DNA from 3 places in the Blautia faecis genome. Region 1 is predicted to be linked to each of the others. Evidence: riboswitches for the same ligand, from Rfam matches in the RefSeq annotation. Region 1 holds a riboswitch; each other region holds the start of a gene.
The links. Region 1 has a riboswitch for tetrahydrofolate ahead of PGQ38_RS16815 (folate family ECF transporter S component). Riboswitches for the same ligand answer to the same signal wherever they lie in the genome.
Positions count from the first base shown of each region.

Region 2: linked by a shared signal. The riboswitch ahead of PGQ38_RS06715 (folate family ECF transporter S component) and the one ahead of PGQ38_RS16815 (folate family ECF transporter S component) in region 1 are both predicted to bind tetrahydrofolate.
Region 3: linked by a shared signal. The riboswitch ahead of folE (GTP cyclohydrolase I FolE) and the one ahead of PGQ38_RS16815 (folate family ECF transporter S component) in region 1 are both predicted to bind tetrahydrofolate.

Region 1 is NZ_JAQDKY010000047.1:9,544-17,234, forward strand. Features, by position in the region: partial or broken gene PGQ38_RS16795 (UDP-glucose--hexose-1-phosphate uridylyltransferase) at 1-47, shown strand, start outside; gene PGQ38_RS16800 (RNA polymerase sigma factor) at 394-951, shown strand; gene PGQ38_RS16805 (DUF4179 domain-containing protein) at 948-2,333, shown strand; gene PGQ38_RS16810 (helix-turn-helix transcriptional regulator) at 2,489-2,644, shown strand; gene PGQ38_RS16815 (folate family ECF transporter S component) at 2,797-3,363, opposite strand; THF riboswitch at 3,435-3,532, opposite strand; gene galE (UDP-glucose 4-epimerase GalE) at 3,727-4,743, shown strand; gene PGQ38_RS16825 (MFS transporter) at 4,988-6,358, shown strand; gene PGQ38_RS16830 (alpha-L-fucosidase) at 6,419-7,691, shown strand, end outside.
Region 2 is NZ_JAQDKY010000009.1:92,166-99,856, forward strand. Features, by position in the region: partial or broken gene PGQ38_RS06695 (alanyl-tRNA editing protein) at 1-126, shown strand, start outside; partial or broken gene PGQ38_RS19795 (DUF6783 domain-containing protein) at 48-356, opposite strand; gene PGQ38_RS19800 (DUF6783 domain-containing protein) at 273-446, shown strand; gene PGQ38_RS06700 (amidohydrolase family protein) at 482-1,357, shown strand; gene PGQ38_RS06705 (hypothetical protein) at 1,338-2,495, opposite strand; gene PGQ38_RS06710 (hypothetical protein) at 2,492-2,716, opposite strand; THF riboswitch at 3,057-3,158, shown strand; gene PGQ38_RS06715 (folate family ECF transporter S component) at 3,245-3,805, shown strand; gene PGQ38_RS06720 (GNAT family N-acetyltransferase) at 4,016-4,771, opposite strand; gene PGQ38_RS06725 (SGNH/GDSL hydrolase family protein) at 5,061-5,681, opposite strand; gene PGQ38_RS06730 (prepilin peptidase) at 5,956-6,465, shown strand; gene PGQ38_RS06735 (P-loop NTPase family protein) at 6,462-7,475, shown strand; gene PGQ38_RS06740 (TadA family conjugal transfer-associated ATPase) at 7,472-7,691, shown strand, end outside.
Region 3 is NZ_JAQDKY010000033.1:1,752-9,442, reverse strand. Features, by position in the region: gene PGQ38_RS14175 (response regulator transcription factor) at 1-493, shown strand, start outside; gene PGQ38_RS14170 (hypothetical protein) at 533-1,384, shown strand; gene PGQ38_RS14165 (hypothetical protein) at 1,507-2,031, shown strand; gene folK (2-amino-4-hydroxy-6-hydroxymethyldihydropteridine diphosphokinase) at 2,244-3,077, opposite strand; gene folP (dihydropteroate synthase) at 3,192-4,001, opposite strand; gene PGQ38_RS14150 (HD domain-containing protein) at 4,041-4,538, opposite strand; gene folE (GTP cyclohydrolase I FolE) at 4,535-5,092, opposite strand; THF riboswitch at 5,344-5,440, opposite strand; gene PGQ38_RS14140 (aminopeptidase P family protein) at 5,574-7,361, shown strand; gene PGQ38_RS14135 (NUDIX hydrolase) at 7,466-7,691, shown strand, end outside.

The DNA.
Region 1 (7,691 bases):
CACCAAAAGGAAGAGAAGATTTTATGCGTTTTGTGGACTGTTTATAGGACGTATTCTGACCGTGATTATAATGAATGCTGTAGTATGAAGTACAAAACTACAGAACAAGAAAATATTTTATAACAGCAGTTGCAGCCGGTATCTCATGATATATAAAATGAGAATATCGGCTGCTTTTCATTATTTTTACCCCTAAAAGGTAATCTTCTGAAAACCAAAACTGTAGTTTGGATCTCAACTGAAAAAAATTAAATTTTTTTGTTACCATCCACTATTTTTTACGATATATAATATGAATGGAAATATTTTTATTCAAAAAGGCGCCTTATCTGTTGCTGGTCAGATTATGGACAGTGACTTTTAGCTTAAAGAAACCCGGAGGACAACCTGTAAATGAATGATGATGAAATTATAAACCTGTTTTTGAAAAGAGATGAGAATGGAATTATAGAATTAAGTACTAAGTATCATCCCTATTGCTACAAGATTGCCTGGAATTTATTGGCAAATAGAGAAGATGCCGAGGAATGTCTGAATGATACCTGGTTTTCAGTATGGTCACAGATTCCTCCTACGCATCCTCCTGTATTGGCACACTTTTGCGGTCGGATTACAAGAAATCTTAGTATCGACCGTTTAAGGAAAAAGTTTGCAGGCAAGCGCCCGGATGTTCATATGGCAGATGTTATAGAGGAAATGGATCAGCTAAATGTAACTTATACCGTGGAAGAACAGCTGGCGGAAAAAGAACTGATGGAAACCATAAATCGTTTTTTGGAAGAAATGTCTCCAAAGGACAGAAATATTTTTGTACGAAGATACTGGTTTTTAGATCCTGTTTCTGCAATATCCAAAAAGCATCATATGTCAGCGGGAAGCGTGAAAATGAATTTATACAGAAACCGGAAAAAGCTGTTGAAACTGTTGGAAAAAGAAGGAGGACGCATATGAAAAAATTTGATTTTTCAAAAGAATTTGGTAATATTGATCCGAAATATATAGAGGAAGCAGAGCGGGAATGGAGTGAAAAAAAGGAAAACCGGAGGCCAAAAGGGTGGAGCAAAGCAGCAGCTGCCTGCGTGATCGTCACCTTGGGTTCTGTTATCTTTTCTAATCCACATATCCAGGCTGCAATAAAAAATATTACATTGTCCATAGGAGAAACCCTTGGTTTCCCCAAAAGCATTGAATCTTATACGGAAGTGTTGAATACCTCTAAAGAAGACAAAGGAATTACTGTAACATTAAAAGAAGTTGTTTTGGATAATGGGGTTCTGTTAACAAAGGTGCATGCAGAAAAAAAATCTTCCGGGCAAAAGGGCACGGATGATGGTCAGGATGCCTGGACCTTTGCCAATACACAGCTTGACATTGATTATCAGAAAACTACAATAAATGGACAGAAAATTGAAGAATACGAAAGCGGACACTATCTGCCGTATTCGGATGAGGATTTACTAAATATTGGACTGGATGAAAATGTCTATGATGCTGTTCTGGAATCCCGCTTTTCCCTTGGTGGGGATCTGGGAGAAAATCCGGAAGTACATTTGGTACTTGGTGCCTATCAAAATGAAAATCTTGGCGAAGATTATTTTGCAGAGTTTGAGTTTGATTTTTCTATTCCCCATGCGGAGCTTATGAAACAGACAGTTCATAAAAAGCTGGAAGATGTTTCTGTTAAAACAGAAGAAGGAACCGTAAAATTAACAGACTTTTCCATGAATAAACTGCAAAGTATAATTACGGCAGAAATTCCGGAAGAACTTGAGGAAAAGCTGTATAATGGTAATGAGATGATGCTTATGGGGACAGACAGTAAAGGAAATCAGGTACAGTATGAACTGCGCAGTAATTCAGCAGATGGTAAATCTCAATGGAGTTTTAAAACCAGTTTCTGGGGCATGTATCAGCTGGATTCTGACGGTCCGGTTCTTTTACTTCCGGATATTGACAGCGATTATCTGGAATTACAGCTTTATACCAGAGAGCCTTATATGGCTGCTGCAGACACTGTCTGGGTTGATGACGATTTTGTAGAAATTGGTGAGACTACAGAAGAAGTAGAAGAAGTTCCAGAGGATACTTTGGAGGGAGAGAATCCGTCAGATGCAGAGGAGCCGGTTGAAACTCAAATTATCGGAGGGGCAGATGCTCCCACAGAAGTAAGGCTTCAAGACGATACAGACCAGAAAGAAAATACCGACGCAGCAGATAAAACGGATGAAGATTATGGAACCGAAGAAAGCGCATATGATGGAACTACAGGTGAAATCACTGCAGAATCTGACTGGACACCTGTCGGTGAAAAAATAAGGATTCAGATTAAGTAGAGAAACGTGAATCTTCTTAAAAAATACCATGTCAAAGAAGCTTTGCATACCTGTTTTTTTCACTGTAAAAGGTAAATTGCTTTTCATTTGGCAGAATTTTTTATATAATCCAAGTGAGAAGCAAAACCGATAGGAAGAACAGGAGCAGAGCAAATATGAACATTGGAACGCAGATATTAAAAATACGAAAAGAAAAGGCGCTGACCCAGGAGGGATTTGGAAAAATATTTCATGTTACCAGACAGACTGTGTCTAATTGGGAGAATGAAAAGAGCTTCACGTTCATGGAAAAACAAATTCGTGCGATTTGACCAGATTTTGGGGAAAGCTGTTGTAAGATACTATCCTTCTTTTAAGTGGTTAGGATAATAAGAAACGCGAATATCAGTGGCTTATTTAGTACTGGAATATTCGCGTTTTTTATTTGATATCGCAAAGTTTTTATATTTTCAAATATATGTAATCAGTTGGCAGCCGGTTTTCTAAAAAGATTAAAAATTCCTGTCTGCTCAATCAATCTTGTGATGGTAAAGAAGATAAAGGAATCGATTGGCCACATGATCAAGTTCTTTACAGTACGCATTGGGAGGATTGCAAGGAATCCTTTTCCGTAGAGCATGTCCAGCCATAAGGTATTTAACAGAACATTTACAATCAGAACGACAACCAGTTTTGCAATCAGCACGCGACGGAAAGTGAGCTTATGTTTGTAGTAAAAACATCCATAAATAAATGCCGCGAGCATTGCGTTAAAGGTGAACCCAAAGAAAAATGGACCATCAGGGCGGATAAAGAATTTCACAATATCCAGCACACCGGCAAACAGACATCCGGTAATGGGTCCAAACAAATAATCAGCAATCTGGTTTGGGATACCGGAAAATCCAATTTTTACATAGGGACCGATATTGATAGAAGCAACTGAATTTAAAATCAGTGCCAGGGCAGCAAGCATTGCACAGACTGCCAGTGTAGAAGTGGTTTTCAGCTCTTTGGCTGAGGTGAGAAACATGTTCTTTGTTTTCTCCATAAAAAAATTACCTCCTTTTCTTTTTTCGCTCACAATAGGAGATAATTTATGGATTCATATTTATCTTCTGTTGCAGCGAGAAGCAATCCACGAACCGCAAGATTTCTCTTTTCGTCCTCCGGCAACTCTCCATCCGGAAGGCACTTTACGCTCATGAATTTACTCTGCATTACTTTACATGGGGCAGTATATAGCAAATTATTGGAAAAAGCAAGAAAAAAATATATAAAAATATAAGTTTTTGCAATTAAGAAAACAGACAAGAAATCGTGGCATTTTCTCCATATTTTCTAAAACTTTGTCCATATGTTTTTACAAAAATCAGACTATAATAAAAGAAAAAACCGTTCAGGAGGAATCATTATGGCAATTTTAGTTACAGGTGGTGCTGGTTATATTGGAAGCCACACGGTAGTGGAGCTTCAGAATGCAGGATATGATGTTGTGGTACTGGACAATTTAAGCAATGCAAGTGAAAAAGCACTGGACAGAGTATCAAAAATCACAGGAAAACCAGTGAAGTTTTATAAGGCAGACATTCTGGACAGAGATGCTTTAAATGATATTTTTGACAAGGAAACTATTGAGTCCTGCATCCATTTTGCAGGTTTGAAGGCAGTTGGAGAATCTGTGGTTAAGCCCTGGGAGTATTATGAAAATAACATAGCAGGCACTTTAACCCTGGTTGATGTAATGAGAAAACATAATGTGAAAAATATTATTTTCTCTTCCTCAGCAACTGTATATGGAGATCCGGCACAGATTCCGATTACAGAAGAATGCCCAAAGGGACAGTGTACGAATCCGTATGGCTGGACAAAATCCATGCTGGAACAAGTGCTTACCGATATCCAGAAAGCAGATCCAGAATGGAATGTTATGCTTCTTCGTTACTTTAATCCAATTGGCGCACATAAGAGTGGAACAATTGGAGAGAACCCAAATGGCATTCCCAATAACCTTATGCCATATATTACACAGGTAGCAGTTGGTAAGCTGAAGGAACTTGGTGTATTTGGAAATGATTATGATACTCCGGATGGAACTGGTGTAAGAGACTATATTCATGTTGTGGATCTGGCAAAGGGGCATGTAAAAGCGCTTAAGAAAATCGGGGAAAATCCTGGGCTTGCGATTTACAATCTGGGAACCGGAAAGGGCTATAGTGTTCTTGATATTGTAAAGAATTTTGAAGCTGCAACTGGTGTGAAAATTCCATATGTGATCAAACCTCGCCGAGCCGGAGATATTGCAACTTGTTATTGTGATGCATCTAAGGCAGAAAAAGAGCTTGGCTGGAAAGCAGAGAACGGTATCCGTGAGATGTGTGAAGATTCCTGGAGATGGCAGTCTAATAATCCGCAGGGATATGAAGAATAGGATGTATATTTAAAATAAGAGAGCTGTAAGATGCAGCCCTCTTATTTTTTTGAATAATTGACCTTATGTTATAAATGAACGCATTTTTTATCCTGAAATGTTCTATTTTTTAAAATTCTACAATTTTGTGCATGTTTTGTTAAATGTTGTTTATGTAATTTTGGGAAAGATAAAGATATAATTATATTCGGATTAAGGAAGTACGAAAATAAACCTGAAAAAACAGGAGAAAGAGAAGGAAAACATGGAAGAAAAAAGATATTTGAAATGGTACAACAAAGTCGGATACGGTTCCGGAGATGTGGCTGGAAATGTGGTATATGCATTCCTTTCCACCTTCGTAATGCTCTATCTGACCAATACTGTTGGATTGAACCCGGGTATTGTAGGAACATTGATTGCAGTATCAAAACTGTTTGATGGAGTGACCGATATTTTCTTCGGCTCTATGATTGATAAGACAAAAACAAAAATGGGAAAAGCAAAACCCTGGATGCTGTATGGTTATATCGGCTGTGCAGTTACTTTGATCGGTGTATTTGCAATTCCGGAAAGTCTTGGACAGACAGCGCAGTATGCATGGTTCTTTATTGCATATTCCCTGTTAAATGCAGTGTTCTATACAGCAAATAACATTGCATATTCAGCTCTTACAGCTCTGATTACCAAAAACAGCAAAGAACGTGTAGAAATGGGATCTTACCGTTTTATCTTTGCATTTTCTACCAGTCTTTTGATCCAGTCTGTTACTATCAAGTTTGTTGAGATTATGGGAGGGGGAGCTGCTGGATGGAGAATTGTAGCAATCATTTATGCCATCATTGGACTTATTATAAATACAGTTTCTGCATTATCTGTAAAAGAGCTTCCAGAAGAAGTCTTAAACGAAGATGCATCAAGCGCAGTAGATGAAAAATATAGCCTTATTGAAGCTGCAAAACTGTTATTTTCCAACAGATTTTATATTATGATCTGCGTAACCTACATTCTGCAGCAGATTTATTCCGCAATGCTCAGTATGGGTATTTATTACATGATGTATGTATTGAAAAACGAGGATCTGTTCCCGGTATTTTCCTGGGCAATCAATATCCCGTTAATCATTGCACTGGTTATTACACCATCTTTAGTAGCAAAATGGAAAGGGTTATATAAGCTGAATCTGGTTGGATATACCATTGGAACCATTGGACGTGCCCTTGTAGTAGTTGCTGCTTATATGGGAAGCGTACCGCTTATGATTGCCTTTACAGCCGTTGCTGCATTTGGTATGGGACCATGGCAGGGTGATATGAATGCGGTGATTGCTAACTGTTCAGAGTATACTTATCTGACAAAGCATAAACGTGTAGACGGAACCATGTATTCCTGTACTTCCCTTGGTGTGAAACTTGGAGGAGGACTTGGAACTGCGATTACAGGCTGGCTTCTGGAATTCAGCCACTTTAACAGTTCACTTGCTGTACAGCCGGATTCCTGCCTTAGCATGCTTCATACTATGTATCTGTGGATTCCAGTTGTGATTTGTGTAATCATTACTTTTATTATGTCACAGATGAATGTAGAAAAGGCAAATGAAGAATTAAAGAACAGTAAAATGCTGAAAGCAAAATAATCATTAAGATAACGAAATATAGCAATGGGATGTAACAATAAAAATGTCTAGAGGATGATTATGAACTATAGCGGCTTAAAAGAAGACAAAAGATTAATTGAAGCAGTACCGACCGCAAGACAGATTGCATATGAAAGCATGGAATTTTTCTGTTTCATTCATTTTACAGTAAATACCTTTACCGGAAGAGAATGGGGCGATGGAACAGAGCCGGAATCTATTTTTAATCCGACAGAGCTGGATGCAAAACAGTGGGCGAAAACAGCCGCAGAGGGCGGTATGAAGGGACTGATCCTTACCTGCAAACATCACGACGGATTCTGCCTGTGGCCATCAAAATACACCGAACACAGTATCAAAAACTCTCCATATAAAAATGGAAAGGGTGATATTGTAAGAGAAACAATGGAGGCTTGCAGAGAATATGGCCTGAAATTTGGTGTTTATCTTTCTCCTTGGGACAGAAACAATGAATCCTATGGAAAAGGAAAAGAGTATGATGACTATTATGTGAATCAGCTTACAGAGCTTCTGACAGAGTATGGTGATATTTTTGTAGTATGGTTGGACGGTGCCTGTGGGGAAGGCGCAAACGGAAAGGTACAGAAATATGACTGGCAAAGATACTACCAGGTAGTTCGCAAGCTGCAGCCAAATGCTGTGATCTCTATTTCTGGTCCTGATATCCGTTGGTGTGGAAATGAAGCTGGTGAGGTACGCCCAAGTGAATGGAGCGTGGTAGCAGCAGATATGAAAGATCCGGCTCTGACCGCAGAGTTAAGCCAGCAGGAGGATAATGAAGAGTTCCGTGAAAGACCATTGGATGAAACACAGTCTGATCTGGGAAGCAGGGAACGTCTTGCGAAGGAAGAACGACTTGCCTGGTATCCGGCTGAAACAGATGTCTCCATCAGACCGGGCTGGTTCTATCACGAAGAAGAGGATGATAAGGTACGTTCTTTTGAGAATCTGAAGGATATTTACTTAAAATCAGTTGGTGGAAATACTACACTTCTGTTAAACATCCCTCCGATGAAAAACGGAAAGATCCATCCAACGGATATTCAGAACCTGAAGCAGTTAGGTGACTTTATCAAAGAAAGCTTTTCCAATAATTTAGTGGAAGAAGCTGGTATTACAACCATTCCACCACTTGACTGTCGGGAGATGTCCCCAGAAGTTCTTAGAACCGATGATTATGAGACTTATTTCCTGAATGAGGCTGGAACCAATAAACTGGTTATCAAAATCAAATGGATTGAAAGAAAAAAACTACATTATCTTATTCTGAAAGAAGCAATTCCGCTTAGCCAGAGAGTTGAGGCATTTAATG
Region 2 (7,691 bases), on a different contig from region 1:
GATGGAAGCTATAAGTATGCTATGGGAGAAAAAGACGGAGACTTACGTCAGTTTACGAAAGAGATGAATGCAGCATTGAATGGCAGAGGAGGCGGTAAGCCTTTCTTTGTACAGGGTTCTGTGCAGGCTTCCGAGAAAGAAATTCGAGCCTTTTTTGAAAATAAATAGCAACTGTTCAGTTCCTTCGCAAAAGCACCTTGCGGAATAGCACCTGCTGAATAGTTGTAATAAATAATAAAAGAGGATTGGAAAAAATCCGTATCAGAGTATGTTTGAAAAAGCATTCCCACAATCTGTACGCCCCACTTTGCGGTATATTTTGCCCGAATTCGGTTGTCGTAGCCTGCTACGACGCCCTCCTCCGGACAAAATCTCCCATAAATTGTGATGCACATCTTGCAGAAGACCTTTTTCAAACACGTTCTGCGGAAGAAAGGAAAAGCTGAATTATTTTTCAAGATAATCAGTGTTATAGGAAGAAATGTTTGGAGAGTGTCATGCGCACCTGATCATGGATGGACTGAATTATAAAGAGGCAATTTCTATTCATAAGGATCATGTAAACGATGAAGTGATACGGAAACATCTGAAAGTTTATGAAGAGCTGGGAATTGTATTTGTAAGAGATGGTGGAGATGCATTAGGAGTATCAGAAAGAGCCAGGAGACTGGCACCGGAATACGGAATTGATTATCGTACTCCTGTTTTTGCCATCCATAAAAATGGACACTATGGATCTATAGTGGGAAAAGGTTTTGACACTATGAAAGAATACCATGTCCTTTTGAAAGAAGCGAAAAACAAAGGGGCAGATTTTATTAAAATTATGACCACGGGACTTCTGGATTTTAATAACCACGGACAGATTACCGGAACGCCTTTAGACAGGAAAGAAGTCCGTGAGATGGTACATATCGCCCATGAAGAAGGGATGGCGGTGATGAGCCATACCAATGGGATTTATGGCGTACAGGCAGCTGTGGAAGCTGGTGTGGATTCGGTAGAACATGGAAATTATATTGATCCGGAAACAATCAGAGAATTAGCTGACAGTGATAGTGTATGGGTTCCTACTCTTGTGACAATTCGAAATCTTCGTGGATGTGGAAGATATAAGGAATCAGTGCTTGATCCTATTATAGAACTGGCCGCAAAGAACCTTCGTCTGGCATACAAGTACCGAGCAAAGGTGGCTCTTGGAAGTGATGCAGGAGCTTATATGGTCTTACATGGGAAGGGCTTAATGGATGAATACCAGGCATTTATGGACATTCTGGGAGAATCCGGGGATGTGAGAGCCTGGCTGGCAGATGGAGAGAAAAGGATTCAGGACACCTTCAGGCGTCCTGAATCTTGATAGATGTATAAATGTTGGAATTTTTGGATTTTGTAGGATCAAAGGTAATGCAGATACCTGCGCCGGATTCCATATTACTGGTGGAGATATCCTTTGCCCCCTCTGTAAAGCAGGTTATGGTTGCGCCATCGCCAGTTTGAAGTGTGACGGTATTTGCTGTATGGCCTATAATTGTACCGCTGACTGAGCCGGTAATTTCCCGGCTTCCAAGAGAATCCGGATCATCACCGGTGACTGCTGTAACAGTAACACCATCCAGTGAATTTCCTTGAAATTGTCCAGTGTAAGTTATGGTTACATAGGAGCCTGGTGCTGTTCCACCTTTAAAGTAAGAAGGAGTCTGAGACAAATCTACATTTATTGTGCTATCAGAGCCAGAGGGAAGAACTGTGAGCGTATTCAGGGAAATATTCTGAATTTCTGCATGAATCTGCTGTTCTTTTGCTGAGTCATCGGCAGGAACTTGTGCAGGATCTGGTGTTGGTGTTGGATCTGGAAGTGTAAGCGGATCAATATCTGAAATGCTTAGTACTTTCAGATGACTGGCATTAAGAGAAGAACTTTGGGTATCCTGACTGGAAGCAAACTTGCCTTTAAAATGAATGTATACCCATACACCGGTACGGATGCCATTCTGATAATATTGTTCTGTTCCAGTGATTGGATAGGTGGCTGTTTTGCCTTTTTTATTTTTTATGGTAATGGTATTTGGAGTCAGACTCTGTACTTCCCCATAGGCCTTTCGTACTTCCAGCTGATTCTTTTTGTGAAAGTCGTCTACTACTTTCAATGCTTTTACAGTGCTGGTATCCTTGTTAGAGAGCTGACCCTCATAAATGACACTGATTTCATCTCCAGTGATCATGCCATCTTCGCATTCCAAAGTTGCTTCAGAAAGATCAAAAACGTAAGTTTGTTCCTGACTTTCCATAGTCAGGGTGGCACCGGTGAAATCCTTAAGGGTTCCTTTGATTTCATCCATATAAACACGCTGTTTGGGTGTTCCTGAAGTGTTCTGTAAGGTGGTTTCACTCTGATCAGATGTAGAAGTATAGCTGGTGATCATATCACCGGCAGTACATCCTGACAGAGAGAACAGTACCAAAGAGCCAAGTAATAGTTTTGTGAAATTTTTCATTGTTGCTTTGTATCCTCCGAATCCGGAAATGGTACAGGAAGAAAATCGAAAACCTCTCGGCAGGCATTCCATTCCTCCGAGTTATCCGGCATACGATAGCCAAGTCCTGTACATTCTGTAGTAGCATTTGTATTCATGTAATTATTATAAAAAACATTGTAAGGATTCTGTAGTGGCGGCTGTTTTTGGCAGGATGATTTGTTTGTGGATTTTATATTCATAGAAACACTCCTTTTTGTCAAATATTTTTCCTATATAAGGGAAGCTATTCTTAGAATATGCGAAAAAGAGGAGAGTATGCACAAACATTTGTCAGTGAACAGTAACGACTAATTGTTACTGTTCACTCCGTGACCAGTAACGCGCTTCGCGATGCACAGAAATCATGCATTCGCATGATTTCGCGCTAAGATTCTCGGGTTTTCTGTGAACTTTGTTCACAAAAAACACTCGCGGAACGTTACCAGTAAACAGTAACGACTAATTTATTTATGTGAATATTATAACAAATACATATTGAAATTTCTATATTTTGTGCTATAATCATTTTAAATAAATAATAGCGAAGTAGGAATTTATGCGTCAAGTGTTCATTGGCTGGGGAGTCGCCGTGAAACGAAAAGCAGCAGGACTGTTTACGATATATTTTCCGCACCCGTTGCTACATGTGAGAACATCTCATAATGTGGAGGGATTATTATTTATGGTAACTACTCTGTTATTTTAATCATTATGGAGGTGTTTTTTTTATGCGTAAAAACAAACAGACATGGAGTGTTAAGACTCTTGTATTCCTTGCACTGCTGGTAGCAATCCAGCTTGTGCTGTCACGCGTTCTGGTAATTGATCTTGGTGTATATCGAATTACATTGGGAACTGTCGCCACTGTATTGGCAGGTCTTTGGATGGGACCTGTAGCTGGTGGTGTAGAAGGTGCTGTTGCCGATATCATTGGATGTTTTATGAAAGGCTATGGAGTTAATCCACTGATTACTTTATCAGCAGTTGCCTGGGGTGTGATCCCCGGACTGGCTGGAAAACTAATGGCTGAAAAGAACAGAAAAGTAAAGACTGTTGTTATGTGTGTCGCAATTGCAGTCTCTGGCGTAGTGGGAACACTTGGACTGACCACTGCAGGACTGGTAATGATCGGAGCAAACTTCTATGCAATTATGCCAGGACGTCTTGTACAGTTTGCAATCATGACTCCAATCTACTGCGTACTTACCAGTCTTCTTTATTTCAGCCCGCTTACAGGCATGGTTGTAGGAAACATAAGACCTGCTAAGCTGGAGAAGAAGACCGTATAAATGGCAGCAGTCCAGGATCTGAATTATATACAAAACCCCAAATTAAATAATATGGCATAAGATGGATTATGAAGCAATGCACTTACTGGAAAGTTGATTGTTTGAGAAATCAACTTGTTGAATAAGTCAAAAAATACGATTCCCAAATAAAAGGCTGTGATCAGGATAAACACTGATCGCAGCCTTTTTTAAACATGCTCTGAAAAGTTTTCAGTTTGTATGTGTCTGAACCCGGAACCAATAGGTGTAGAGATAATGAAGTCCAAGTGATTCATAAAGATTGCGTGCTGGAGTGTTTCCCTCTACTACCTGAAGATAGGCCTTAGTTGCGCCTTTCTTTTTTCCTTCTTTTAGAAGTGCAGTACAAATCTGACGAGCATAACCCTTGTGTCTGAAATCTTCGCGAACATGGATAGCGTACAATCCAATATAATTTCGATCCAGAATGCCAAGCCCGGTTGCAATAATTTTTCCGTTACTCCAGATGGAGGCGCATACGGTGTCTTTTACAATGGCATGATACATGGATGGAACTACAGCACGGTGAACAGGATTAATGGTGCCTTTCAGATCAAAAAGACTTTCAATCCAAATATCTGGAATATCGTCAGTAAGAGTTACCAGATCGCAAGGCGCAGAAAAATCTGCTCCATCCAGTGAGGCTGCCATAACATTTGTTGTATGCTGGATTTCGTAGTTGCGGTTTTCCAGAAGATAATCAAAATCCGGAGAAACCAGAGGACTGATCTTAAAAATTGCAGGGCTGCCCAGTCGGGCATACTCTGCTTCGCAGAAAGAAACCTTTTCCCTCCAGGAAAGGGTAGAAGTTCCGAACTGCTCCACACTGTTTGTTCTATGTGTATAAAAATAGGAAAAACGGAGAATCCATCCATCATAAAGCTCCATTTTATGGGAGGGCCATGCATTTAGTGACATATCTTCAATTTCTTTAATGATTTTATCCATAAAAAAACCTTCTTTTATAAGTTTAGGGTCATTATACATAATTGTATCCAGCAATGCAACTGAAAATAGTCTGTTATAAGACAGATCGCTTTTTACACATCTTGCAGAAAGCCTTTTTCAAACACGCTCTAGTACATCGTTTCGTAAATAACTATACCAATCGCGTAAGATGTGAATTCGAGTGTGCAGGTATAAAAACGCAGGCGTAGCGGGCTACGCCGAGGCTTTTATACCTGTGCAATCGGATTCACAGACAAGTGAGTGGTATAGTTATTTCGAAAACGATGTACTAGTACGGTGAATAGCCGCAAATTAATTTATACAATCTGTCTGCCAGAAATTTTTGTCCCTGCTCAGTAAGGTGAATCCCATCTGTAGTAATTTCTGAATATCCATAACGACGCGCCTTTTCATTCAATTCCTCATGCAATGTAAGATAAGGAATTTGAAACTGTTCTGATAGCTGGTGGATCATTTGTGATATTTTCTGGCGAAAAGGAAGCCAGGTTCTATAACAGGCAGGCCAGGGAAAAAGAAATGGCTCCATTAAAATAATGCGTGAATTTGATTTTGCTAATATTGTTATAAGATCTGCATAGCATTTGTAAAAAGAAAAAAGCATATTCCTCTGCTGAAACGGTGTTCTGTCCGTATTCATTATTAATCCAATATCATTAATTCCGATTAAAATTGTTATAATATCACTTGTAAAATCAGAATCACCCTGAATTCTCTGCAGAAGTCTGTTTATAGTAAAGCCGTCAGTGCCATAATTGCGTACCTGATAGTCTGAGCCGTCCCTTTTAAGACAGTCTGACAGCATTTTTACATAGCCATTGCCAAGGAAATCTCTGGAAAAGCAGTGTTCACAATCGGTGATGCTGTCACCAAGACATGTTAATATTGTCATAATTTTACCTCCGTTAATATTATACTGCAAGAACAAAAAGGTTTATAGTTTTTTTAGAAAAATTTGTAAAAAAAAGACTGGACAAATGGAGATAGAGAACCTATAATAAGACTCACCAGAAGTCATCTGGTATCGAAGGTCATCTTTTCAGATCGACTATTCCCTATTCTACGAAAGATAAAATACAGAAAGCCTTTCTCAAACAGGCTCTAAAATACTTCAAGATAGCCTCCTGTTATTAGTAAACCTATGTAAAAGAAGGGATGGTACGTCTATGCTTTTTTACAGAATATTTCCTGCTATAGCGGCAGGCTGCGCCGCTCTGATGGATATTCAGAGAGCGAAGGTAGACAATGGCTGGCTGCTTTTTTGTGTATTGGTCAGTTTGTTTACGCGAATATGGAAAATGGAGGTTAGCAGTCTCGGATCTTGGATATGCGGTCTGCTGGTACCGATACTGATTCTGGGGATTTTATTCATATTCAGAATGCTGGGAGCCGGAGACATCAAGCTCTTGAGTGTTATTGGAAGCATGATCGGACCGACGAAAATTCTCAATTGCATTTCCTATTCCTTTCTGATTGGAGCTGTCATATCAGCTGCTCTTATGATTTCAAGCGGCATTGTCTGCCAGCGAATTCTTTACTTATTACATTACATCAGTGTTTATTTCAAAACAGGAAAAAGAGAACCCTATTACAAAAGCGGTATGCCGTTGGAAAACTTTCATTTCACAGTTCCTATATTTTTAAGTGCATTGCTTTATGCGGGAGGTGTCTATTGAAGAAGAATATTTTTGCTGTCTGTGATCTTGAGGTGGATTATGCCTTGAATTTTATGGATTATCTTAATCATAAGAAAAATATCCCATTTGAGATTCAGGCATTTACCAACGTAGAGAGTCTGATCGCCTATGGGAAAATGAATCACATAGAGTTGCTGCTGATTTCCCAGAAGGCTATGTGCCGTCAGGTGCAGGAATTGGAAATTGGTAAAATTGTTATACTTTCGGAAGGCGTGCACCCACCGGATCTGGACCGTTATCCAAGTGTGTATAAATATCAGGCCTCTTCAGATGTTGTGCGAGAAGTGATGGCGTGTTACGGAGCCGAGAAAGCAGTAGCTCCGGCTGTTTTTCCTGTACTGAAAAAGACCACGGAAATTTATGCAGTATATTCTCCTTTGGGGCGCTGCCTGAAAACATCGTTTGCACTTACATTAGGACAGATTCTGGCAAAAGAAAGAGCTGTTCTTTATCTGAATCTGGAGGAATACTCCGGCTTTGAAGAAATGTTGGGAAAAGGGTTCGCACAGAATTTAAGTGATCTTCTTTATTTTGTACGGCAGGAAAATGGAAATCTGATTTATAAGATGAACAGTATGGTACAGACAATAAACAATCTGGATTTCATTCCGCCTGTACGTACGCCAGAGGACATACGAGGAACTGCATGGGAAGACTGGGAAAAACTGATACAGGAGATTGTACTTCACAGTAATTACGAATTTGTGATTCTGGATATTGGAGGGGCTGTAGATGGGACTTTTCAAGTTCTGGATATGTGCCGGAGAATTTATATGCCAGTGCTGTCTGATCCGGTATCCATATCCAAGATTGCCCAATTCGAAAACCTGATAAGAATCTGGGATTATCCGCAGATTCTTACCAGAACTGTAAAGGTACGCCCGCCTTTTCATGGAGGAAACGTGGCACCGGAGAATTATATTGAAGGGCTGCTGTGGAGTGAACTTGGAGATTATGTCAGGGAAATTCTGAGAAAGGAAAAGGAATGAGTCAGGAAATCTTTCGCAAACTGAGACAAATGCTCATGGAGAAGCTGGATGTTTACCGGGAACTTACAGACCAGGAAATTCTGGAAACGATTGATGAGCTGATCGTAAACACTCTGCGGGAATCAGGAGTGAGCCTGAAAGAAAAAGTGCAGCTTCGCCAGGAACTGTTTTATTCCGTCAGGAAGCTTGATGTATTACAGGAATTGATCGAAGATG
Region 3 (7,691 bases), on a different contig from region 1:
TTCAGTAATAGATCTTGTAATCATGGATGTTCAGACATTTCATAATCACGATGGGCTGAGCGCCGGAAAAATGATCAGGGAAAAGTACCCATATACAAAGGTATTGGTTGTTACGTCTTTGATCGATCCCAAGGTGCTGGAAAGAGCAAAAAGCGGATGTGCGGACAGTCTCTGGTATAAAGATCACGGTGAAGAGGATATACGGAGTGTGATTTACAGAACCTTAAATGGTGAGCGTGTATTTCCGGATATAACGCCAAAGGTGGAACTTAACTGGATCACAAGCGGTGATATCAGTCCAAGACAACTGGAGATGCTGCGTTTGTATATTCATGGGATGTCCTATTCGGAGATTGCAAGGAAAATGGATTGTTCGACTTCCGGGGTAAGATGGAATTTTCAGGAAATGATTGACAAGGCAGGATATAGCTGTAAGGAAGATCTGATAGCAGCTGCGTTGGAAAGTAAATTGATTGTAACCACACTGAAATAGAAAGGCATAGGCATATTCTGACAGGAAGGAGCTGAAAGTATGAAAAAATTTTCTATTACTGTATGTGTTTGCGCAGTACTGTTTTCTTTTAGTAACTACGGTGAATGTGTGAGAGAAGTATCTGCCCAAACTTCTGGGGCAGAAGAGAATCTGGCAATTTTGCAAGACATTATCAGAGAAAATGAATGCCAGGCTGGAATGGCATTTCTGGGCTACACTTATGAAAATGCAGATACATCAGAGATACTTGAATATACCAGGCAGGAAGAATTGGCTGCGGCTTATCCTTTTTTGCAGGATGGAACTGTTGTTGATGCAGGAGGTTATGAAATCTATGCTATTGTTCCAGGACTTGATTGTAAGATCAGTATTTATCCGACTCAGGTTACGGAAGAAGGGGAATATTTGGAAGATCTGAACAATCCATGGTATATGGGGCAGGAAAATGAAGTCATTATCCTGCGCTGCAATATGAGCGAGATTTTTTCCAATGTAATGGTTTCTGTGCAGAAGCAGAATATGAGTGTGCAATACCATCCTATGGTATCGCTAAAGGATGGACACCTTGCAGCGGAAGCCTACTGCTATGATTTTTCAATATATTATGATTGGGATGAGTATCAATCAGAGTATGATTATTCATTGGATATAAATATTGCCAGGGACTTGATTGCGCAAATAGACGAAGTTAGTTATTACCTTGGTCTTGGAATGTCCCTGTGGTATACCGGTACGGAGGAGTATATTGAGGGAAGAAACTGTCCGGTATTTGTTATAGGGACAGATCATGAGGAACATTTTACAAAAGAAAAATATTATGCGGCAGGAGATAATGTGGTTTATTATTACGATCCGTTAGGCGATGCGTGGCTTTTGCTGGGAGCTGGCTGACAGACGGATTTTGGTATATGCTGACAGAAGATTCATCAGGGTGTGCAGATTGCAGGAATGATTTTTTAAACAGGCTTTCGTATATAACAGAGATTGATTAATTGGGGAAAGAGGAAACAGACATGAATGATTTTTTAACAGAAAAGAATAAAAAAACAGGAGTGTTAGGAAAACTGAAATGGGTTCTTTGTGGCTTCTGTATACTTTTTACTCTGGGAGCTATTGGCGCAGCAGAGAAATATATTGGTGAAGGATGCTGGGGAATGGCAGCAACGGAGATTATACTGGGATTGTTATTTTTGTATCCCACCTTCCGGGAAATCCAGAAAGCATTGAAGAAGAAAAAAGCCAGAGAAATAGCCTGTTGGTTTGAATCTTATGCCCAGAGCACGCTCTCATTTGAGAAGTTTGAGACTGAGATGGGAAAAGATGCTGTAAGGAAACTGGAAAAAATGATTGCCAAAGGGTATATTCGAAATATTCAGATAGACAGAGAAGAAAATTATATATTGATTACTGCACCAAACAGACGTGTGAATGAGAAGATTTATATTACAGTTACCTGTCCCAGCTGCGGTGCAAAGAATCAGATAATAAAAGGCCGCCTGTGCAACTGTGAATATTGCGGACAGCGTCTCACTTCCTGACAGCAGATGCGAATTATTACACAAGGGGCTGCCTGTTTTCCGGCAGCCCCAATGTTAGATTGTCACTTGTTAAGTTGGTTGAACCGCTGTATACGGAACCGTACGGTGGCGTGATAGCACGGATTACGAATGCGGTCGGCAGCTGTGGGAGTGCTATAGGCGCGGAACAGCTGACTTTCATATGTGATGTAGCCGGTAGGCGACATGTTCGTTTAGCGGCAAAGAAGAATATTTAAAAGCTGTGAAATTGTCTGATTTAGTACAGGATGCCTGAGGTAAGGGGCAATCTGGTTCATAGGAGCCAGCACAAAGTCACGATTCTGCATATCCGGATGGGGGATGTGAAGATCTGCAGTATCAATGATTTCCTGATCATAAAAGAGAATATCCAGATCCAGAGTACGAGGACCCCAGTGAATAATACGTTCCCGGTTTGCCTCCTGTTCCAGCTGATGAAGACGTTCCAGCAATTCTTCCGGTGAAAGAAGGGTACGCATTTTCAAAACTCCATTCAGAAATTCATCCTGATCGGTAACACCATAAGGTTCTGTTACAAGATAATCAGAAACGGCCTCTATCCGGCATCCTTTTGTTTTTTTCAAACCACGTATCCCATTGTCGATGAACAGCTTTTTATCTCCCATATTAGAGCCAAAAGCAATGTATGCAGTATGCCATTTTCTTGTGATTTCCACAGATACGGTTTTCAGTGGAAGACCAACAGGAGCCCAGGGCTTTTCAATTTTCAGTGTGATCTGTTCCAGATCGGAAAGAGAGTCGAGCAGCATCTCTGCAAGATTTTCTGCAAGTGCTTCCAGAAGCTTAAAAGTATGTTTTCTGGTGAAATCTGTAATCATGTGGCTGACTTCTCCGTAATTGATAGAAGCAGACAGATCATCCGTTAACCCGGCCTGACGTGTGTGGGTAAAGAGGGTGGCAGAAATAACAAATTTTTGTCCAAGTACATTTTCTTCCGGATAGACACCATGGTTGGCAAAAATTTCCAGTTCTTTAATTTCTATTTTATCAAATCTGGTTTCATCCATAACAGTTGTTCCTTTCTGTTGGCTATTTACAATTTTGAGGAATTTGAACGCAGTCGCTTCGCGACTGCGTTCATGAGCAAGTAGCAAAGCGGATTGCGAATGTCCTCTTTACTCTCAATTACAACCCAAAATTGCTTCTGTCATCTGGATCACGCGTCTGTTTTCCTTGACATCATGAACACGCACAAAAGAACAGCCCTTCATCACACCAATTACACTGGTAGCCAGTGTTCCCTCTACACGCTGGTCTACAGGCAGATCAAGTGCCAGTCCGATCATCGACTTGCGTGAGGTGCCAAGAAGAACCGGAAAGCCCAGATTCTTAAAAAGCTCCAGATGATTCATAGTTTCCAGATTCATCTCAAATGTTTTTCCAAATCCAACCCCTGGATCGAGAATGATTTTCTCATCTTTGATTCCTGCTTTTCTTGCAAGATTGACACATTCCTGTGTCTCAGAAAGCATATCAATGAGAAAATTGTTATATTCTGTATTGGACTTATTGTGCATGAGACAGCATGCAGCATCATATTTGGCAATTACAGCGCCCATTTCAGAATCATATTTTAATCCCCAGATATCGTTGACCAGATCTGCACCGGCCTGAATCGCACTTTCTGCCACGCTGCTTTTGAAGGTATCTACAGAAATGGGAATGTCAAAACGTTTTCTGACCGCTTCGATAACGGGCAAAACTCTCTGAGCTTCTTCCTCTGCACTGACCGGCGTGTGTCCGGGACGCGTAGACTCCCCGCCAATATCGATAATATCCGCACCATCCGCGATCATGGCTTCTGTATGCCGCAAAGCTTCATCTAAATGATTCCATTTCCCGCCATCGGAAAAAGAATCAGGAGTAATATTTAAAATTCCCATTATATAAGTGTGATTTTGTGTATCAAAAAAACGATTTCCAATTTTCATAAATAGAAACCATCCTTTCTGTTAGATTTTTTAGAAGGCTTAATATTCAATTGTCAGATTTTTTTTCTCAGAAGGCCAGTAACATTCTGAAGCTGCTGAACAGGAAAAACAATTTCTGGACTTTTTATCAGCCTTATATAGCAGCATAGCCAACACATTATCAGATCCATCCGTCCTGTGCTGACTGATCGCAGATAATATTTCCTCTTTTTCCTGCTCTGTAAAATGCAGATCTGCCAGAATCTTTCCGGCTATTTCAGCTCCTGCAATGTCATGAGAAATACCCGACAGATATTGCTGCGCACGGCCAATGTCATGAAGAAGAGCAGTGGCATAAATGATTTCTCTGGACAGATTAAGCTTGTTTTCCAGAGAATAAATATACATCAGCCTGGCAACATCCAGAAAGTGTTCCGGCGTATGTCTGCAGAAAATACGATCTTTTTCAAGCTCCTGTATTTTCTTACAGTGCTTTTGATAAAGGGGATGCCGCCAGATTAAAGAAATACGGTTTGTTTCAGAAAAAGAACTGCTCATTTTCCGACCATGGAAAGGAACATTTTCTGCAGCTCCTTATCTTCTTTGAAGGCTCCGCGGGTTACAGTCGTAATTGTTTTGCTTCCTGGCTTTTTAACGCCTCGCATGGTCATGCAGGTGTGTTCTGCTTCCAGCATAACCATAATTCCCTTCGGAGAGAGGGCACGCTCCAGAGCGTCCGCAATCTGTACTGTGAGGCGTTCCTGGATCTGCGGTCTTCTGGCATAAACCTCTACCGTACGTGCCAGCTTGCTTAATCCTGTGACTTTTCCATCGGGAATATAAGCCAGGTGCGCCTTACCATAAAAAGGCATCAGATGATGCTCGCACATAGAGTAAAAAGTAATATCTTTTTCCAATACGATCTCATTATTTTCTACTGGAAACTGCTTCAGTAAATGGGGATCTGCTTCCTGATCGAGACCACCGTAAATTTCCTCGCACATACGTGCAATTCTGTCGGGAGTATCAATCAGTCCCTCCCGGGTAATATCCTCACCGATTCCTTCCAGAAGCAGGCGGATGGCCTGTTCTACTTTTTGTTTGTCAACCATTAAAAATAACCTCCTTTGTATTTGATTGCGGAGACTATCCTTTTTTGATAAAACCGGGGAAGGATTTTCGAATTCGAATATCTGCCTGCTTAATACGCAAAAAAGGATATCTCCAATTGTGATAGAATGTATGTCGAAAACATTCCCTTGAGTCTGTTAAAAAACGTTTCCACAAATCGCAACGTGCGTCTTGTAGAAAATCCCTTTCAGGCAGGCTCTGACACAATATGAGATATCCCTCTTATAGTGCTTGCAACGGGTGCGGATAATATACCGTAAGACGTGCTTTTCGTTTCAGTGACAACTCCCCATTCACCGAACACTTGACGCATAAAATCCTATTTTGCATATCATTCATTTCGAAAGTTAGTATATCACGTCTTTTGGGAATAGAAAAGTGTTTTTTCTTAAACAGGTTGCGAAAAGGTAACGTGGATATTATAATAGGAATAGACAAAATTCACTGGAAGGAGTCAGTTTTATGACAGTTAAAGAACGAATCACCGCACTTCGGGAAGTAATGGCAGAGAAGAAAATAGATGCTTATCTTGTTCCCACAGATGATTTTCATGCATCTGAATATGTAGGAGAATACTTTAAGTGCAGAAAATATATTACAGGTTTTACCGGATCTGCCGGCAGAGCAGTCATCATGCAGGATATGGCTGGATTGTGGACAGATGGAAGATATTTCATCCAGGCGGCCGCACAGCTGGAGGGAACGGGTGTAGAGCTTTTTAAAATGGGAGAACCAGATGTTCCCACTGTGCACCAGTTTCTGGAAGAAAAATTAGGCGAGGGAATGTGCCTTGGTTTTGACGGAAGAACCGTCAGCGCCGAAGAAGCAGATGAACTGGCCGAACTTCTTGCAAAAAAAGGAGCCACTCTTCAGACGGATTCTGATCTGGTAGGAGAAATCTGGGAAGATCGTCCGGCACTTTCCTGCGAACCGGTTATGGAACTGGATGTAAAATGGGCAGGCGAATCCCGTGCTGACAAATGTGGAAGAATCCGTAAATCAATGGAAGAGAAAGGTGCAGATGGATTTGTACTGACTTCTCTGGATGACATTGCATGGCTGCTGAATATTCGTGGCGGCGATGTACATTGCTGTCCGGTTGTTCTCTCTTATTTGGTCATGACCAAAACAGAAATCAGGCTGTTTGCAAATGAAAAAGCATTTTCGGCTTCAATTCTGGACGCATTATCTAAGGATGGCGTAACCATTTTGCCCTATGACAGCATTTATGAATATGTAAAAACATTTGAGAAAGACATGACAGTTCTTCTTTGTAAAAAGAAAGCCAACTGTCGTCTGGTAAACAGTATTCCGAAGGAAGTAACGATTCTGGATGAAGCCAACCTGACTTTTCTTCCAAAATCAATTAAAAATCCAGTAGAAGTAGAAAATGAACGTATCGCTCATATCAAAGACGGAGTTGCGCTTACCAAATTCATCTGCTGGCTAAAGAAAAATGTTGGCAAAATTCCAATAACAGAGTTAAGTGCAGGAGAGAAGCTGTACAGCTTCCGTGCCCAGCAGGAGAACTTTATCGACAACAGCTTTGACCCCATTATTTCTTATGGCATTCATGCTGCAATCAACCATTATTCTGCAACACCAGAGACAGATATTGCCATTGAGCCTGGCAATTTCCTTCTGGCAGATACAGGCGGACACTATTACGAAGGTACTACAGATACCACCCGCACAATTGTTATGGGCTCTGTGAATGACGAGCAGAAGAAATATTTTACCGCTGTTTTACGTGGCATGCTGAACCTTGGAAATGCCAAATTCCGTTATGGCTGTACTGGTGTAAATCTGGATTATCTGGCGCGTGGTCCGTTATGGGAAATGGGACAGGATTTTAATCATGGAACAGGACATGGAGTTGGTTATCTTCTGAATGTTCATGAAGGACCAAACAGCTTCCGCTGGAGAATTATTCAGGGAGATAATGCAGTACTGGAAGAGGGTATGATCACATCAGATGAGCCTGGATACTATGTGGAAAACCAATATGGAATCCGCCACGAAAACCTGCTTGTATGCAAAAAAGCAGAGAAAACCTCATTTGGCCAGTTTATGTGCTTTGAACATCTGACTATGGTACCGTTTGATCTGGATGCTGTTGTTCCCGAGCTGATGACTGTGCAGGAACGGGCACTTCTTAATAATTATCATGCACAGGTATATAAAAAGATTTCTCCATATCTGGAAGAAGAGGAAAAAGAATGGCTGAAAGAAGCTACACGCGAAATCTGAAGCTAATCATTTAAAACAGTAAACAGGGGCATGTATAAAACTGATATGCATCGCCCTTGTTTTATATTTTACAGAAAAAGCAGTGCCTGCGGGAAGGAGAATAAATGACAATAACTACTTTATGCTATATCGAAAACGATGGCAAATATTTGATGCTTCACAGAGTAAAAAAGCAAAATGACATAAATAAAGGCAAATGGATCGGTGTAGGTGGACATACAGAAGATCAGGAATCCCCTGAAGAATGTCTTCTGCGTGAAGTAAAAGAAGAAACAGGACTCACACTTACTTCCTACAAATTTCGTGGCCTGGTAACCTTTATAAACAGCG